DNA from 4 places in the Methylobacterium sp. Leaf94 genome. Region 1 is predicted to be linked to each of the others. Evidence: riboswitches for the same ligand, from Rfam matches in the RefSeq annotation. Region 1 holds a riboswitch; each other region holds the start of a gene.
What was found. A riboswitch is a leader RNA that binds a small molecule or an ion and turns the genes downstream of it on or off. The one in region 1 is predicted to bind cobalamin.

Region 1 (3,200 bases):
GCCAGCATGGTGCGGAGCGCCGCGATCTCGCCCGAGGACACCGCCTCGAAGAAAGCCTTGGCGATACGTACACCCTCTTCCGGCTCGACAGGGAAGCGCGGGCGTGCGGACTGCACGTGCTTCCTGGCTCGCGCGGCGAGCTGACGGACCGCCGGTGGTTCACGCCGGAGGGTGACCGCGATTTCCGCGAGCGGGACTGCGAAGACGTCGTGCAGGAGGAACGCGGCCCGCTCCAGCGGCGAAAGCCTTTCCAAGGCGAGCATCAGTGTAAGCGTCAGGTCGTCGCCCGGGGCTTCGTCCGGGACCAGGGCAACGGGTTCAGGTAACCAGGTTCCGAAATAGGTCTCACGCCGCACTCGGGCGGACTTCATGACGTCCAGGCAGAGCCGCGTCACTGTCCGCGAGAGGAAGGCACCGGCCGAGGCGACCTCGGCGTGGTCGACGTGCCGCCAGCGCAGCCATGCGTCCTGTACGACGTCCTCGGCTTCGCCGAGCGACCCGAGCATACGATAGGCGAGCCGGATGAGCCGCGACCGTTCCTGCTCGAAGACGCGGGTCGGATCATCAATGGTCGGCATGGCGGAACGACCAGACGCTGAGGGCAACAGCAATAAGCGCAGGAAGTGTCACCGCGGGGAAGTCTCGGGGCAGCGCCTCCGGCCCGCAGATGCCCACTGCAACTTCCCAGAAGTGGAACAGCGCATGGCCAGAGAGCCAGATCGCACCCATGCTCCAGAGCAGGACACGCGATCCGGGTCTCACGGCCCCGTACACGAAACCCAACCCGATCAGCACGAAGATCAGGCCGATATCGCGCAGGAAGTGCTGATTGAAGGGGCCTGTTGTCGTCACGCCCGGCACCGCGAAGTACCATGCCTCGGGTGAGGTGAGCATGAAGATGCCGTTTCCGGCCAGTCCTGCGCCGAGGATGCCGGCGAGTACCGGAATCGTCTTGATCATCGAGCTCTCCCACGTGATTGGTTCACGTGAGTGACGATGCACTGCCGTCTGATGTGACATGGGGTGCAAGTTTCCGAGGGGCACCTTTCGGAACCTCGGCCTTGCACCATCCATGTCACTAGACACCTGCTGCCTGCCCCGATGTTCGAGCGTGGCGATGAAGCACTCGATCAAGCCATGACACGGAGCCCAGGGACGCCTCGACCGCGGCGATATCTATCGACGAACGACCGCTTTCGAGATGCTCAGGCGTGGGCATCAATGGCGACATCGGGTCGGGTCCTGACGGTCCGCTGTATGACCGGGTTGTGTGGAATGCGGTCCGGCTGCTTTCGATCGGAAGATGTCCTTAAGTGGCCTATCGTGGAGGCCATCGGGCATCGGACAGTTGCAGCACCAGGCACAGGCTGCCTAACCTCTCACCCCAGATGGACCACAGCCTCCGCTCCTGAACACCGCAGACAGCCCCAAACCATCTGAAGACGCACAACCATCCAGAACCATACCGATGCAATGTTACAATGTTGCGGAAAATGGCGTCCCCTCGATTGACTATGCGGCGGCGCCCAGCGAATGTCTGACCGTCAAGGTTCCTGCGGGTCGTCGGTTCGCGGGCTAAGAGGGAATTCGGGGTGCTCGCAGGAGTGCTTCCGAAGCTGCCCCCGCAACTGTCAGCGGCGAGCCCTTTCCGATCATGGTCACTGGTGCGTTGCACCGGGAAGGCCGAGGCGAGGGCAACGACCCGCGAGCCAGGAGACCTGCCTTGCACCACGATACGTCTCTCGGGCGGGGTGTCCCGGCGGAGCGCATGAGCGGGCTCGGCTGCTGACGCGGCCGATCCCGTGAGGGCACCCGCTCGGCCGCCGCTCGACAACCTTGAGCGCACCGGTGCCCCTTCGTCCCAACCTGCCGACCTCGAAGGCCCCGATCCTGAACCTGCCCGTTCCGGCGAAGCGTCGTCGGATGTCGAGGCGTCGAGGATCGCACTACGCGCTCGCCGCAATCCTCTCGGCGGGGGCGCCTGCCTTGGAGGCTCGGGCGCAGGAGGCCGTCACGCTGGAGGAACTCTCCGTAGAGGGAGCTGGCGGGAGTGCCCCAGTCGTCGTTGGTGCTGGCCCCAACCCGGGGATAGGCCTAATCGGTCCGACCCCGGGCTACCGGGCCGACCGGGCGGTGAGCAGCACGAAGACCGACACGCCTCAGCGCGACGTGCCCCAGGTCGTTACCGTGGCGCCGCGCGAGGTCATCACGGATCTCGCCGCCACCCGGGTCGACCGAGTCTTCAACTACACGCCCGGCGTCGCCCAGCAGAACAATTTCGGCGGCCTGACGGTGTTCAGCTACGCCATCCGCGGCACGACCACCTCGGAACTTTACCGCAACGGCTTCCCGATCAACCGTGGTTCGCCGCCGCCGCCCGATACCCAAAACGTGGAGCGCATCGAGGTGCTCAAGGGTCCCGGCGGCGGCCTGTTCGGGCGCAGCGACCCGGGCGGCCTCGTCAACTTCGTCACCAAGCAGGCGACCGCCGAACGCTTCGTCGAGATGGGCGGCCTGTGGGGCTCGTTCGAGCAGTTCCGCGGCACAGTCGATGCCGGCGGCGCCCTGAACGAGGATAGCACGCTGCTATACCGCTTCAACTTCGCGGGCGGCCGCCAGAACAGCTTTCGCGATTTCGTGGATGGCGACCGACTCCTCGTCGCGCCCGTGGTGAGCTGGCAGGTCACGCCGGACACGAAGGTCACCGTCGAGACCGAGATTCTGCGCAACCGCATCGTGGTCGACCGGGGCGTGATCGCGATCAACAAGCAGCTCGGATTCCTGCCGATCTCCCGCTTCCTCGGTGAGCCCGGGCAGAGCACGTACCAGAGCTCGGACACGATGCAGGTCCGGGTGGAGCACCGCTTCGACGCCGACTGGCAGATGCGGCTGGCCACCCACTTCAACACCGGCTCGCTGGTCGGGGAATCGGCAGAGGTGCGTGGCCTCGCCGCCGACAACCGCACGGTTCTGCGCGACCGGAATTTTCGCGATTACCGCTGGGATACCGCCATCGGCCAGGCCGAGGTGGTGGGGCGCTTCGCCACCGGCGATCTGAGCCATACCGTACTTCTCGGCTTCGAGCGGGAGAGCACCGACAGCCGCGTGGTCTACGACCGCTCGAACTTCCGCGAGAGCCCCTACAGGCTCAACATCTACGAGCCGCGCTACGGCCAGGCGCTGCCGCCGCTGACCATCCG
Region 2 (3,200 bases), on a different contig from region 1:
CGGTCGGCGCGCCCGGAAGGCCGCCACCACGGCCTCGAGATCCAAGTAGTCGTAGCGCAGGGCGATGTTGAGCTCGTCCAGCACCACGAGGCGGATCGTCGGATCGGCCATAAGGTCAAGGGCCTTGGCCCAGGCGTGCTCGGCGGCGGCGATGTCGCGAGCCTTGTCCTGGGTTTCCCAGGTGAAGCCCTCGCCGAGGGTGTGCCAGTCGATCCGGTCGCCGAAGGCCGTGAGGGCGTGCTTCTCGCCGGTGTCCCAGGCGCCCTTGATGAACTGCACCACGCCGACGCGCCAGCCGTGGCCCAGCGCCCGCAGGATCAGCCCGAGGGCCGCCGTGGTCTTGCCCTTCCCGGGCCCGGTGTTGACGATGAGGAGCCCCTTCTCGATCGTCTTCTCCGCCACCTCGGCATCCTGGACGGCCTTGCGCTTCTCCATCTTTTCGCGATGGCGGTCGGCGTCGGTCATGGGGTGGCTCCGGGTTGGGGTTTCACGACCAGGGGCAGGCCCGCCACCGTGAGGACGACGCGGTCCGCCTGGGCCGCGAGGCGCTGGTGCAGGCGCCCCGCCGCATCGCGGAAACGGCGGGCCAGCGCGTTGTCCGGCACGATCCCGAGGCCGACCTCGTTGCCCACCAGGACCACCGGGCCGGGGGCCGCCGTGCAGGCCGCGAGCAGCGCGGCGGTGGCGGCGTCCACGTCGGCCTCCGCCAGGATCAGGTTGGTGAGCCAGAGGGTGAGGCAATCGACCAGCACCGGCCCGGTCGCGGCGGCGACCGCCTCGGGCAGGGCGAGCGGCACGTCCTGCGTGATCCAGCCGTCCGGGCGGCGGGCGCGGTGGAGCGCGATGCGCTCGCGCATCTCGTCGTCCCAGGCCTGGGCGGTGGCGAGGTAGAGCCAGGGCCGAGGCTGCGCCTCGATCAGCCCCTCGGCATGGGCGCTCTTGCCGGAGCGCGCGCCGCCGAGCACGAGGGTCAGTCTGGGTGGAGGATGCGGCATGCGGCCTGCTGTGCCCGAAATCGAGGTCCCGGGTCAAAGGCGGGAATCCGATCCGGGCCGCGTTGTCAGCGGATCGGCAACCGCGTAGAAGCGTGGATCGGACGGTGCCCCGGCGACGGGGTGAAAAGGGAATGCGGTGAGGGGGCGACCTCGAAACCGCAGCTGCCCCCGCAACTGTGAGCGGAGACGGGACTGCCATCAGCCACTGGAGCGATCCGGGAAGGCGGCAGGACCAGCGACCCGCGAGCCAGGAGACCTGCCGTCCTCCCGCTCGATGCTTGACGGCCGCCGGCGGGGCGGCCAGGAGATGAACCCGATGTCGACCAACACCCTCGTCCTGACCGGCACCCGCACCAACGAGCGCCTCGGCGCCGTGCTCGTGGCCGCCTTCCTCGGCCTCGGCCTCGTGTTCATGGCGGGCTTCGCCCCCGCCATGGCGCTGCACAACGCGGCGCACGACTTCCGCCACAGCCAGAACTTCCCCTGCCACTGAGCGTCTCCGCTTAAGGCAGACAATCCCATGATCATCCGGCTCGTGTCGGCGGCCCTGGTCGCCGGCTTCCTCGCGGCCGTCGTCGCGACGGGCCTGCAGCTCGCGCTCACCTCGCCGCTCATCATCGCGGCCGAGCGCTACGAGACGCAGGCCTCCGCCGCCCCCGTTCGGCCGACCCCCGCCTCGCTGATCGTCCGCGTCCATGGCGGTCACGATCACGGCACCAAGGATCCCTCGGTGGCGGGCGGCGAGGTCGCGCCCGACTGGCAGCCCGGCCCCGGCCTGCCGCGCATGGCCTTCACCGCGCTCGCCACCCTGGTGGGCGGCGTCGGCTACGCGTTCCTGCTCGGTGCCGTGCTCCTGGCCTGCAACCGCGAGCCCAGCCCCGAGACCGGCCTGCGCTTCGCCATCGGCGGCTTCCTCGCGGTGGCGCTGGCCCCCGCCCTCGGCCTCGCGCCGGAACTCCCCGGGATGGAGGCCGCGCCGCTGGCCGACCGCCAGTTCTGGTGGGTGATGACCGCCGCGGCCACCGCCATGGGGCTCTACCTCATCGCGATCCGGCGGGCGCCGATCACCATCGCGGGCGGCATTGTGCTCCTCGTCGCGCCCCATCTCGCGGGTGCGCCGGAGGCGAGCCACGCCGCCTCGAACCTGCCGGCCTCCTACGCCGCGCAGTTCGCGGCGCGCTCGCTGGGCATCGCCTTCGTGTTCTGGGCGGTGATCGGGTTGGCCTATGGCTGGGCCTGGGGGCTGTTCGGCAAGACCCGGCCGACCCACGCGCGGCCGACCCATGCCTGACCACATGCCCGACCCGCGGCCTGACACGGACCACGCCGCCGTCACCCTCTACGTCTGCGCCACCTGCCGGACGGCCGGCGACGCCTCGGAGCCGCGGGCGGGCGCCCGCCTGCTCGCCGCGCTTCAGGACGCCGTGAGCGCCGGCGGCCACCCGGGCATCACGGTCGAGAGCGTCGAATGCCTCTCGGTTTGCAAGCGCCCCTGCACGGTGGCGGTGGCCTCGCAAGGCCGCTGGACCTACGTCTACGGCGATCTCGACCCGGTCGCGTCGGCCGGCACCATCCTGGACGGCGTGGCGCTCTATGCCGAGACGCCGGACGGCATCGTGCCGTGGAAGGCCCGGCCGCAGGAATTCCGCAAGGGCGTCGTCGCCCGCCTTCCCCCATTCCCGCCGCCCGTCGCGGCGCCCCCCCTTCCGGACGCCGCCGAATGACCCTCGTCGCCAAGATCCCCTGCACCATCGTCACGGGCTTCCTCGGGGCCGGCAAGACCACCCTGGTGCGCCACCTCGTGGAGAACGCGAACGGCCGGCGCCTCGCCATCATCGTCAACGAGTTCGGCGACATCGGCTTCGACGGCTCGTTCCTGGCCGCCTGCGGCATCGAGGGCTGCGGCGACGAGGACATCGTCGAGCTCGCCAACGGCTGCATCTGCTGCACCGTGGCCGACGATTTCGTGCCGGCTCTGAACAAGCTCCTCGACCGGGCCGATCCGCCCGAGCACATCCTGATCGAGACCTCGGGCCTCGCCCTGCCCAAACCCCTGGTCCAGGCCTTCCAGTGGCCGGCGATCCGCTCGCGGGTGACGGTGGACGGCGTGGTCGCGGTCATCGACGGCCCGGCCGTGGCCGCCGGCTTCTTCGCCGACGATCCGGCGGCGCTCGCCGCCCAGCGCGCGGACGACGCCAGCGTCGA
Region 3 (3,200 bases), on a different contig from region 1:
GATGTTGAGGAGGGGTGACCCGGGACGCAGCACCTCGTCGCGGGTGACGGCCGCGTCGATGAAGGCATAGCCGCCGATCACCCGGAACTCCGGGGTGACCTGCCCGACGAGGCTGACGTCAAAGCCCTGGCTGCGTACGGCCCCGGCGGCGATCTGGAAGAAGAAGTCCGCCGGATCGGTGGTGAGCACGTTCTCCTTCTCGATGTGGAAGGCGGCGGCCGTCACGCTGAGGCCGTCGAACAGGTCGAGCTTGGCCCCGACCTCGTACGCGAACCCGGTCTCGGGCGCGAAGGGCCGGGAGGCGCTGTCGAAGCCGGTGTTGGGGCGGAACGAGGCGGCGACGTTGCCGTAGAGCGCCAGGAACGACAGCGGCTGGTAGACGAGCCCGGCCCGCGGCGAGAAGCCGGTACGGTCCTGTTCGGTCCGTTCGTTCGCGACCTTGTCGCGGAAGGTCTGGTTGTAGAAGTCGGTGCGGTTGCCCAGCAGCAGCTTCCATTCCGGGCTCAGGGCGATCTGGTCCTGGAGGTAGACCGCCGTGTTGCCGACGTTCTCGCTTGCGCTGTAGCGGCGCGTGAACGGGGGCTTGGCCTGCCCGTAGACCGGGTTGAACAGGTCGATGGCGAAGGGGTCGAGGCGCGGGGTCGAGCGCAGGAGGTTCTCGGTGCTGTTGTAGCGCTCGTGCTCCAGGCCGAGCAGCAAGGTGTGGGCGATGGGCCCGGTCTCGAAGCGCCCGACGAGTTCGGCTTGCCCGATGGCGACGCCCCAGGTGAAGTCGTGCTGGCGGAACTCGCGCAGCAGCGTGCGGCCGTCGTCGAGGATCCCGGTCGTGCCGGTCTGCAGGCCGGTGAGGCTTCCGGTGTTAAGGTGGGTGGCGACGCGCAAATGCCAGTCGGTGTTGAAGGCGTGCTCCAACCGCACCTGCAGCAGCGCGCTCTCGGATACGGAATCGTCGCCCGGCTCGCCGAAGAAGCGCGAGCGCGGGACGAGGCCGAGGCGGTTGTTCACCGCCACCGTACCGCGGTCGAAGGTCTGGCGGTTGCGCAGGTACTGCGCCTCGAACGTGATCTTGGTGTCGGGGGTGACCTGCCAGCTCACCACCGGCGCGAGCAGCACCCGATCTCCGTCGACGAAATCTCGAAAGCTGTCCTGGCGGGCGAGCGCGCCGTTGAAGCGGTAGAGGACGCTGCCGTCCTCGCTCAGCGCCCCGCCGGCATCGACCGTGGTGCGTGCGTTGCCGAAGCTGCCGAACAGAGTGCCCATCTCGACGAAGGGTCGCGCTACGGGCTGCTTGGTGAGGATATTCACGGTCCCGCCCGGATCGCTGCGGCCATAGAGGGCGCCGGCCGGGCCCTTCAGGACCTCGATGGACTGGACGTTTTGGGTGTCGGGGGCGCCGTTGTAGCCGCGGGCGATGTTGAACCCATTCTGGAAGATATCCTGGGTTGCGAAGCCGCGGACGGAGTAGAGGGCGAGGTTCTGGGCGCCGAAGTCGTTCTGCTTGCCGACCCCGGGTACGTAGTCGAGGGCGCGCTCGACCCGGGTCGCGGCGGTGTCGACCAGGACCTCCCGGGGCACCACGTCGACCTGCTGCGGCAGGTCGCGGCGCGGCGTCACCGTCTTGGAGCCGCTGTAGAGCTCGGGCACCCGGTAGGTCGGCATGGCGGTAAGGGTACCCTCGACCGAAAGCGCGTCGAGCACCACGGCGGTCTCGCCCGAGGGCGCCCCCTGGGCGGCGACGGCGGTGGGGATCGCGCAGGACAGGGCCAGCACGGACATCAGCGGGATGGACGGTGAACGGGACACGTTGATGGGCCTCGGGCGACGGCAGTGGCACGTCACCGCGAACGAGGCCGAACCACGCGCAGCGCGCATGCTTCCGCACCCGCCGGGGCACCCCGCCCAGCGTGTCTCGCGTGTGACCACGACTGACGGCAGGTCTCCTGGCTCGCGGGTCATCGCCCTTCACCGTCTTCCCGAGCGAGGCCGCTCAGTGACGTCGGTGGCGAAGGGCTCGCCGCTTACAGTTGCGGGGGCAGCCGCGGCGTTGGGGCTACCCCCGCACCGCGTTCCCTTTTGATCCTCCGGGGAGGAACCGTCACAGCCGAGGTACCATGCCGACGCCCATGCCCGTCAACGGACCAAGTGCAATGCACGAGGGGTTATGCCCTGCCGGCAACACTTGGGAACACGGATCGCTCGCTGCGTCCGTCAGGTCAGGACCTCGACCTGCTGCGGCGACAAGCTACGCCACCAAGCGTCCGGGGATTGGAAAACCTCGTAGGTGAACCGGAGGACCTCATCCGGCTGGCGATGCGACGGGTCCACCCGACCACGCTCCGCGTTGCGGACTTTCAGAACCTCCCACGGCACGTCGAACACTTTCCACTCCACGGTGAGCCCGTGTCGGGCGACGATCCCAAGCTCGCGCTCGAACACGGGTCTGATGAGATGTGTGTCCGCCATCACCACGCTGAAGCCGCTCGTCAGGGCGGCATCCAGGGCCGCTTCCTTGACCCGGTGCAGGAGGTCCCGGGCCGCATCGTCATGTGAGCCCTGCCTGAGTTCCCAGTAGACCTGCCGGTGCGGCGGCCAGAGGGTCTGACGGAAGTCGTCGAGGGTGAGGTGGACCCAGCCGTCGAGCGGATCGAAGCGGCGGGCGTAGGTCGTCTTCCCCGCGCCCGGGCAGCCGATTAGGCCGATTACCCTCTGGGGCGTACCCCACCGATTCCTGCCGGGCACCGTCCGGGTCACGGTCAGGCCGCCGCCTCTGCATCCTCGTCGTCGCCTGCCGTGGCCTCGATGATCTCGCCCCGCAGGTAACGTGCCTGGGCCTCGGCGACCCGGCGTGCGCCCTGGGCGTGGCGGGTCGACACCGTGCCGCCGGGCGCCTCGGGCCCGCCGCGCTTGATGGCCACGAGTTCCGGATCACCCCAATGGTCGAGCATCGCCTGGAACGCTTCGTAGCGGCCGGTATCGAAGGTGATGCGGTCGCCCATCATGTCCTTGTAGGGGTGGGCCGGGTGCAGGCCTCCGCAGGGGACCCAGCCCGCCGGGATCGGCGTCGTGGCGGCATGGGTCCGACCGCTGCGCAGGAGCTTCGGCAGTACGTGCGTGTGCGGACCTTCAGGACTGGTACCGCCAGCCCCGGGGATCGGGGCATAGACCTCGACGCGCCCGGCCCGCGCCAGGAATACCCGGTG
Region 4 (3,200 bases), on a different contig from region 1:
GTCGCGGTCCGCGAAGCGGGCATTCGTCACCGTCAGGTCCCCCTCCAGGGAGAGCCAGGGCGTCACCGCGTAGCGGTTGGTCCATTCGACGCCGAAGCGGCGGGTGGGACGGCTCGGCTCGGTGGTGCCGCTGTCGCCCTGGAACAGGTTCTCGGAGGCGAAGTCGAGCTGGAACAGCGTCACCGCCGTCTCCAGCCCGGCGAGGCTGCGGTTGCGCAGGCCGATCTCCGAGCCCGTCGAGGGCACGAGGAAGGGCGAGCGGCTGATGTTGAAGAGCGGGCTCGCCGGATCCACCGTGGCGGTGACGCCGCGGGCATCGTTCGAGTGGAAGCCGCCCCCGTAGTTCACGAACACCTCGGTGTCGAACCAGGGTCCCAGCACGAGGCCGAGCTTCGGGTTGACGATCCCGTCCCGGGCCGTGCCGGAATTGGCCGGCGTGTCCGAGCGGACATCGGCGGAGAACCCGTCGGCGCGCACGCCGACGCTGGTGCGCAGCCAGTCGGTCCAGCGCATCCGGCTCTCGACGTAGAGGGCCGCGCTCGCCTCCAGCACCCGGTCATCGAGCACGGTCGAGCGGGTTTGCCGCGCCGTGGTGTTGAACAGGCCGACCCGGATGGCGTCGGTGCGGGTCTGGAGGCCGATCTCGTTCTCCACGGCCAAGCCGAACAGGGTGCCCTCGACGGTGTGGCTGACCTCGCCGCCGCCGAGCACCCGGCTGTCGCGCTGGCGGAACTGGTCGCCGTTCACCGGATCGTTGAGGAAGTAGGTGAAGTCGTTGAACAGGTTCATGCCGTAGCGGATGACGTAGCCGCTCGCCCGGGTGATGCCGGCGTCGCTCGTCCGGCTCCAGCGGCCTGAGAGGGAGAAGCGGCCGGTGTCGCCACCGTCCGTGGGATTCAGGGAGCCGAAGCGGCCGATGATCCCCTCCGCCACGGCGCGCTCCGGGATCTGGTTGGTGGCGTTCCACTTGGCCCAGTAGGCCATGCCCGTCAGCGCGAAGCCGTCGAGGGCCGTGCCCTGGCTGTAGCGGACGACGGCGTTCAGCTTGGCGAGGCGGTCGGGCACGTCCCAGGGGCCGTCATAGGTCTGGGCCTCGCCGGCCACGAGCAGGTGGCCTTCGCCGAGGGGCGCGGAGGCGATGCTGAGGGCGCGCTTGTAGCCGAAGCTGCCGAGCGACGTCAGCGCGAGGTTGCGCGCGACCGTGTCGAGATAGTCGATCCGCACCGAGCCGGCAGAGGCGAAGTCGCCGTCGCGGACGAAGTAGGGTCCCTTGTGGAATTCGACCGCGCCGACGAGTTCCGGGATCAGGAAATTCAGGTCGGCATAGCCCTGGCCGTGGGCGTGGGTGCGCATGTTCACCGGCATGCCGTCCACGTGAAGCGCGATGTCGGTGCCGTGGTCGAGGTTGAACCCGCGCAGGAAGAACTGGTTGGCCTTCCCCTCCCCGGAATGCTGGGTGACGATGAGGCCGGGCACGCTCTCGAGCGCCTCGCCGGGCCGGGTGATCGGCCGGCCGTTGAGTGCCGCCCCCGAGATCACGCCGGCGCTCGCCGCATCGACGCTGCGGAGGCCGCCGCCGATGCCGGTGACGCCGCCGACGAATCCCGCATGGGCGGCCGGCCCGCGGCCACCGCTGGCCGGGGCCTCGGCGGTCACGGACAATTCGGCGAGGTCCGCCTGCGCAGTCTCGGCGAACGCGTCCGGAATCCCGGCGCCGTAGGGCAGGAAACCGGCGCAGGCGCCGAGGAGCCAGGATCGGGCGGTGGGCCGTGAACGGGGAAACGAGCGAAAACGGGAGGACGACATGGGACCTCGGGCGACGTCTGTGGCACGTCACCGCGAACGAGGCCGGCCCGGATGCCGCACGGCATCCGCCCCGACACCCACCAGGACACCCCGCCCGATGCGTTTCGCGTGTGACCACGACTGACGGCAGGTCTCCTGGCTCGCGGGTCACCGCCCTCTCATCGTCTTCCCAGATGTCGAGACACCCAGTGACGTGCTGATGAGGAACTCGCCGCTTACAGTTGCGGGGGCAGCCGCGGCGTTGGAGCAAAACTCCTCACCGCGTTCCCTTTTGATCCTCCGGGGAGGAACCGTCCGACGCCAGGAAGCCCGACACGCGGTGACGGCGTCAATGGCCGCGCGGGGTTTTCGGGCCGGTGTGCCCGGCAGGCGACAGGCGTCGGGCGTCAGGGTCGGTCATCCGGTTTCCGCGCCGGCGCGCGCCGGTGGCCCGTGCCGGCCAGGACCGCGCCACCGGCCGCGAGGCCGAGGAGGATCCATTTCAGGGGAAGGCGCTCCGCGCCCTCGCTGCGCTGGGGCGCGGTCACCATGTGGCCCGGCGGAAGCTCCACGCCGGGCTTGCCGTAGGCCTGCGCGTCGGCGATCTGCTCGGCCGACACGGCCCATTCGGCGCCCACCTGCCGGTCATGCGCCATCACCGCGAGGCCGACCGCGAGGCCGACGGCCGCCGCCGCGAAGATCCTCACCGGCGTCCGCATCTCCCACGCTCCCGTCTTCCCCGCTTTCCAGCGGCCGATCCGGCCCGAGGGTTAGGCGATCGACCCGCCCTCCGCCAGGGACCGGGGCCGAAGAGGAGGGTCCCGATTTTCCGCATTGCGGCCTGGAACGGTTTTAACCCGGTCTTCATCGGCTCTGCAAAAAACGCATGGGACCCCTAACGGCATGACTGGCCTGCGTTTTCGCGCGATTGAGCGCGCGCTGTGCATCGCGATATCGCTGGGGCGAGACTGCTCCGCTTCGCGGCCGATCGTCGGCCATGCGAGCCCTGCCCCTCAGGACCCCGTCATGGATCATCCGGTCGCGACCCCGAAGCGCTCCTCCGCGGCTGGCGGCTGGGGGGCCCTGAAAAGTTGCGGCAAGCACCTGCTGGGAAGCCGAGCGCCCCTGTCGGGTGCGCGCGCCATGCTGAAGGCCAACCAGCCCGACGGCTTCGACTGCCCCGGCTGCGCCTGGGGCGATCCGGCGCACGGGTCCTCGTTCGAGTTCTGCGAGAACGGCGTGAAGGCGGTGTCCTGGGAGGCCACCGACAAGCGCACGCCGCCGAAGTTCTTCGCCAAGCACACCGTGAGCGCGCTGCGCGGCTGGACCGACTACGCCCTGGAGGGCGAGGGCCGCCTGACGCATCCGATGCGCTACGACGCGGCCAGCGACCGCTACGTCGCCACGACCTGGGA

Region 2: linked by a shared signal. The riboswitch ahead of ASG63_RS09150 (CbtB domain-containing protein) and the one ahead of ASG63_RS22720 (TonB-dependent siderophore receptor) in region 1 are both predicted to bind cobalamin.
Region 3: linked by a shared signal. The riboswitch ahead of ASG63_RS06825 (TonB-dependent siderophore receptor) and the one ahead of ASG63_RS22720 (TonB-dependent siderophore receptor) in region 1 are both predicted to bind cobalamin.
Region 4: linked by a shared signal. The riboswitch ahead of ASG63_RS01965 (TonB-dependent receptor) and the one ahead of ASG63_RS22720 (TonB-dependent siderophore receptor) in region 1 are both predicted to bind cobalamin.

The regions. Positions count from the first base shown of each region.
Region 1 is NZ_LMRM01000064.1:16,315-19,514, reverse strand. It holds gene sigJ (RNA polymerase sigma factor SigJ) at 1-578, opposite strand, end outside; gene ASG63_RS22725 (hypothetical protein) at 565-960, opposite strand; cobalamin riboswitch at 1,531-1,740, shown strand; gene ASG63_RS22720 (TonB-dependent siderophore receptor) at 1,924-3,200, shown strand, end outside.
Region 2 is NZ_LMRM01000012.1:156,279-159,478, reverse strand. It holds gene cobO (cob(I)yrinic acid a,c-diamide adenosyltransferase) at 1-465, opposite strand, end outside; gene cobU (bifunctional adenosylcobinamide kinase/adenosylcobinamide-phosphate guanylyltransferase) at 462-995, opposite strand; cobalamin riboswitch at 1,081-1,273, shown strand; gene ASG63_RS09150 (CbtB domain-containing protein) at 1,312-1,488, shown strand; gene ASG63_RS09145 (CbtA family protein) at 1,516-2,286, shown strand; gene ASG63_RS09140 (DUF1636 family protein) at 2,279-2,719, shown strand; gene cobW (cobalamin biosynthesis protein CobW) at 2,716-3,200, shown strand, end outside.
Region 3 is NZ_LMRM01000008.1:151,203-154,402, forward strand. It holds gene ASG63_RS06825 (TonB-dependent siderophore receptor) at 1-1,803, opposite strand, end outside; cobalamin riboswitch at 1,914-2,112, opposite strand; gene ASG63_RS06830 (AAA family ATPase) at 2,209-2,739, opposite strand; gene ASG63_RS06835 (DUF6925 family protein) at 2,754-3,200, opposite strand, start outside.
Region 4 is NZ_LMRM01000002.1:37,820-41,019, reverse strand. It holds gene ASG63_RS01965 (TonB-dependent receptor) at 1-1,806, opposite strand, end outside; cobalamin riboswitch at 1,915-2,116, opposite strand; gene ASG63_RS01960 (hypothetical protein) at 2,193-2,504, opposite strand; gene ASG63_RS01955 (FdhF/YdeP family oxidoreductase) at 2,812-3,200, shown strand, end outside.